2 regions of the Faecalibacterium sp. BIOML-A4 genome follow, and region 2 is predicted to be linked to the other one. Evidence: predicted binding sites of a transcription regulator. Region 2 holds the regulator's gene; the other holds the start of a gene.

Region 1 (2,397 bases), on a different contig from region 2:
ATGGTTGCGTCAGCGGCTTCCACATCGTTCATCTCATCGATGCCCACAACGCCCATGGCCTTGCCCACGGCGCGGTAGCGCTCACCGGCAACGGACTTGTTGTACTCCAGACCCACCGGCAGCAGGATGGCGCAGGCCACACCGTGCGGGGTGTCATACAGAGCGGACAGGCCGTGTGCCATGGAGTGGACGATGCCCAGACCCACATTGGAGAAGCCCATGCCGGCGATGTACTGGCCCAGAGCCATGCCCTCGCGGCCTTCCGGGGTGTTCTGCACTGCGCCGCGCAGGCTCTGGCTGATGAGCTTGATGGCTTCCAGATGGAACATATCGGAGATGACGCAGTGGCCCTTGGTGATGTAGCCCTCGATGGCGTGGGTCAGAGCGTCCATGCCGGTGGCGGCGGTCAGGCCCTTGGGCATGGAGGACATCATATCGGGATCGACCACGGCGATCTCGGGGATATCGTTGGTATCCACGCAGACGAACTTGCGCTTTTTCTCCACATCGGTGATGACGTAGTTGATGGTGACCTCGGCAGCAGTGCCGGCGGTGGTGGGAACAGCGATGGTGAACACAGCGTGCTTCTTGGTGGGAGCAACGCCTTCCAGAGAGCGGACATCCGCAAACTCGGGGTTATTGATGATGATGCCGATGGCCTTTGCGGTATCCATGGAGGAGCCGCCGCCGATGGTCACGATGCAGTCAGCCTCGGCAGCCTTGAAAGCGGCCACGCCGTCCTGCACGTTGGCGATGGTGGGGTTGGGCTTGATCTCACTGTAAACAGCATAGGCAAAGTTTGCAGCATCCAGCAGATCGGTGACCTTCTTGGTGACGCCGAACTTGATCAGGTCGGGATCGGAGCAGACGAATGCCTTCTTGTAGCCGCGGGCGGTCAGTTCGGGAACGATGTTCTCAATGGCACCGTGGCCATGGTAGGAGATGGTATTCAGAACGATGCGGTCAGCCATAGTTATTTTTCCTCCAAATCTCTTTTCCGCCGCTTTCCGGGCGGAGCTCTTTGTTTTTCAGCATAGCACATTGTCAAAAGCTTTGCAATGTGAAATTGTTTGAATTTATTGTAATTTTTTATCAATGTGCAGTGTTTTATGGGCACTTTTTCCAACTTCCCACAGTTTTATGGTGTTTTTTCTTTTTCCCCTTGACAAACAGAGCAAATCGTGTATTATTGTATCAAGCGCTTAATACAGCAAGACAAGGAGATGATACCATGGGCGAACAGTTTGATGCCAGCCGCCCGATCTATGCCCAGCTTGTGGAACGGCTCAAGGCCCGGATCCTGGCCGGCACCTACCCGCCGGGCGGGCATCTGGATTCGGTACGGGATCTGGCCGCAGCCGCCGGGGTGAACCCAAACACGATGCAGCGGGCCCTTGCCCAGCTGGAGACGGAAGGTCTGGTGCACACCGAACGCACCGCAGGCCGCTATGTTACGGAGGATACTGCATTGATCGAACAACTTCGTGCCGACACCGCCCGGACGCTGGCGTCGGATTTTCTGGAAAAGATGCGCGGCATCGGCTACAGTCCCGCACAGGCAGCCGCGCTTTTGGAACACTGGGACGCAAAGGAGGACCGCAATGAATGAACTTTTGAGCTGTGAAGCACTGACCAAGTGCTACCAGAAGGATAAGACCGCACTGGAAAATGTAGACCTGCACATCGGCTTTGGCCGCATCGTGGGTCTGCTTGGCCCCAACGGCAGCGGCAAGACCACCCTCATCAAGCTGGCGAACGGTCTGCTGCAGCCCAGTGCAGGCAGCATCCGGATCGCCGGCATGACCCCCGGGCCGGACACCAAAGCCATCGTGTCCTATCTGCCGGACGCCGACTGGCTGCCGGACTGGATGCGTGTGGAGCAGCTGGTGGAAATGTTCCGCGAATTTTATGCCGATTTTGACCCCGCCAAGGCGAACGAAATGCTGGCCCGGCTGGAACTGGAACCGAAGGCGCGGCTCAAGACCCTCTCCAAGGGCAGCAAGGAAAAGGTGCAGCTGATCCTGGCCATGAGCCGCGCCGCAAAGCTCTACCTGCTGGATGAGCCCATTGGCGGCGTGGACCCTGCCGCCCGGGACTACATCCTGAGCACCATCCTGAACAACTACAGCCGGGATGCGACCGTCATTCTATCCACCCACCTCATCGGCGATATCGAGCCCATTCTGGACGAAGCCGTCTTTTTGAAGGATGGCCGGGTGTTCGCCCACCGCAATGCCGAAGAGCTGCGCGAGACCGAGGGCATGAGCGTGGATGCATATTTCCGGGAGGTATTCAAATGCTGAAACAACTGTTAAAATATGAATTCAAGGCCACCGGCCGCACCTACGGCGGGCTGTATCTGGCCCTTGTTGCGCTGGCAGTGCTGAGCGGCTTTTC
Region 2 (2,397 bases):
GCCCGCTTCCACATCACCACCTACCGTGTTCAGCAACACCAGCAGACCTTCGATGCGAGGATCCTCCTGCGCGGCCACCAGCTGCGGGATGACATGCTCGTACTTCGTGGTCTTCTGGCCCTGCGGCGCTTCCGAATGGCCTTCGATCTGGCCGATGACGGTCAGGCAGTGGATCACATGCTCCCCGCGGGCCAGCGTGACCGTGCCCAGATCTTCGATCTCTTCCTTTTCCAGCCGACGCGCGTCGGTCAGCTGCGTTTCATCATTCATATGCTTTCCTCCTGCGTTTTCTGTCAGCATTCCCCAGCCTGTGCCGGGCTATGCAGACCCACTGCAGCAAAAAAGCGGTAACATTTCATAAAAATTTTTTGAGAATGATTTGACATTCTCCATCGGTGCAGTATACTTTAAATAATTGACTGTAATATCTGCAATATGGACCCGTAAACGGATCGGGGTTTCTCTGCGCCGCATCTGTAAAGCAGGCAGCTGCGGCAAGTACTGCGATAGAGCGAAAGGAGAAAGTATTCTATGAACACTCCTGCAAGGGCTTCGCTTCCCGTTATCAAGCGTCTTCCCAAATATTACCGCTATCTGTGCTCTCTGCAGGCAGACGGCATCAACAGCATTTCCTCCCGCGAGCTGGCTGCTCAGATGGGCACCACCGCTTCGCAGGTACGGCAGGACTTCAACTGCATCGGCGATGTGAATGGCCGGCAGGGCATCGGCTACTCGGTGGAAAACCTGCTCTCCATTCTGGAAGGCCTGCTGTTCGGCAACGGTGACCGCCTGCCCACCATCCTGATCGGCTGCGGCCGTCTGGGCAAGGCAGTGAGCCGCTTTATCACCACCGATACCAACGGCTACCGCCTGATCGCCGCCTTTGATGTGGCACAGAGCGAGGTGGGCAAGGAGATCAGCGGCATCCAGATCCGCCATATCGACGAGCTGGAGTCTTTCTGTGCCGAGCATCACCCCAAGGTCGCAGTGCTCTGTGTGCCCCGCGACGGTGCGGAACAGGTCAGCGGCCGTCTGGTGGATCTGGGCATCGAGGGCTTCTGGAACTTCTCCCACTATGACCTCTCTGTGCCGTATCCCGATGTGGTGGTGGAGAACGTCCATCTGGGCGACAGCCTGATGAGCCTTGGCTACCGCCTGCGCAATCAGGACTGAACGTACCTATTATAAGTAATAAGAGAACCCTCTCAGTCAAAGCCTGAGATGCCGCTGAACCCTCTCAGTCTCGCATACGCTCAACAGCTCCCCCGAAAGGGGAGCTTTATGAGTGGGGACGGGAAAGTTTCTGCTTCTCCGGCGAAGGACAGCCTGCCCGGAAGATGCAGAAAAGCTCCCCCATCGGGGGAGCTGGCAAAGCCGTCAGGCTTTGGCTGAGAGGGTTCTTTCTGTAAGGAGAGTTTTTCAAATGGCAAAACTGTATTTCCGCTACGGCGCAATGAACAGCGGCAAAAGCACCGCCCTGATGCAGGTAGCCCACAACTACGAAGAACAGGGGATGCGGGTGCTGATCCTCAAGCCACAGGTGGACACCAAGGGCGGCGGTGAGCTGGTGAGCCGTCTGGGCGTGCGCCGCAAGGCTGATCTGCTGATCCCGCCGGAGACGGACGTGTTCGAGGCCGTGCGCACGGCCAACGCTGACGGTGCGCCGCTGGCCTGCGTGCTGTGCGACGAGAGCCAGTTTTTCACTGCGCAGCAGGCAGAACAGCTGTTCATGGTAACGGTGGACCTGAACATTCCAGTGATCTGCTACGGCCTGCGGGCAGATTTTTCGCTCAAGGGCTTTCCCGGCTCTACCCGCCTGCTGGAGCTGGCCCACACCATCGAGGAGATGAAAACCATCTGCACCTGCGGCCGCAAGGCCATCTGTAACTGCCGCAAGGTGAACGGCAGATTCGTCTTTGAGGGCGAGCAGGTGGCCATCGATTTGGAAAACGATGTGCAGTACGTGAGCATGTGCCCCCAGTGCTATTTCAAGGCAAAGCGTGCGTTCTACGCCGAAAAAGCTGCTTCGCGGGTCGAATAAACTTGTATACAAGGCTGCTGTGTTCAACGACACGGCAGCCTTTCTTTTTTATCCCCGGCCCACAGGCGCAGTCCACGCAGCAGCGCAAAATATGTCGCTGTCGGTGCTTTTTCACCCCCCAAAAGGGCGAAGAAGCACCGATTTCCATGTCTGCAGACCGGTGCCGGGGGACTGCCGCAAACAATTGATATATCAGAGTGAACATTTTTTGCACTATTGATATATCAGTTCAAAGGCTCCCGTCCGGGCTTTTTAAGCTGTTGTTCGTCCACAATGTATGCAACGCTTCCACGTTCTAAAACGGAATGTTTACAAAATTATTGCAAAATTCGACGTTCCTCCTATGATGCATCCCA

The links. Region 2 encodes Rex, which represses fermentation and respiration genes when NADH is low (regulators of the CRP and FNR family bind a similar motif). Its sites were predicted from a motif close to ATTGTTAANNNNTTAACAAT; they were not measured.
Region 1: fucO (lactaldehyde reductase) is a predicted target of Rex. The motif match lies at 1,041-1,060, and genes of this name have one in related genera.

The regions. Positions count from the first base shown of each region.
Region 1 covers NZ_WKZG01000003.1:120,042-122,438, forward strand. The annotation lists gene fucO (lactaldehyde reductase) at 1-971, opposite strand, end outside; gene GKG34_RS03330 (GntR family transcriptional regulator) at 1,232-1,609, shown strand; gene GKG34_RS03335 (ABC transporter ATP-binding protein) at 1,602-2,303, shown strand; gene GKG34_RS03340 (ABC-2 transporter permease) at 2,297-2,397, shown strand, end outside.
Region 2 covers NZ_WKZG01000016.1:97,199-99,595, reverse strand. The annotation lists gene GKG34_RS11475 (ATP-dependent Clp protease proteolytic subunit) at 1-270, opposite strand, end outside; gene GKG34_RS11470 (redox-sensing transcriptional repressor Rex) at 532-1,173, shown strand; gene GKG34_RS11465 (thymidine kinase) at 1,424-2,041, shown strand.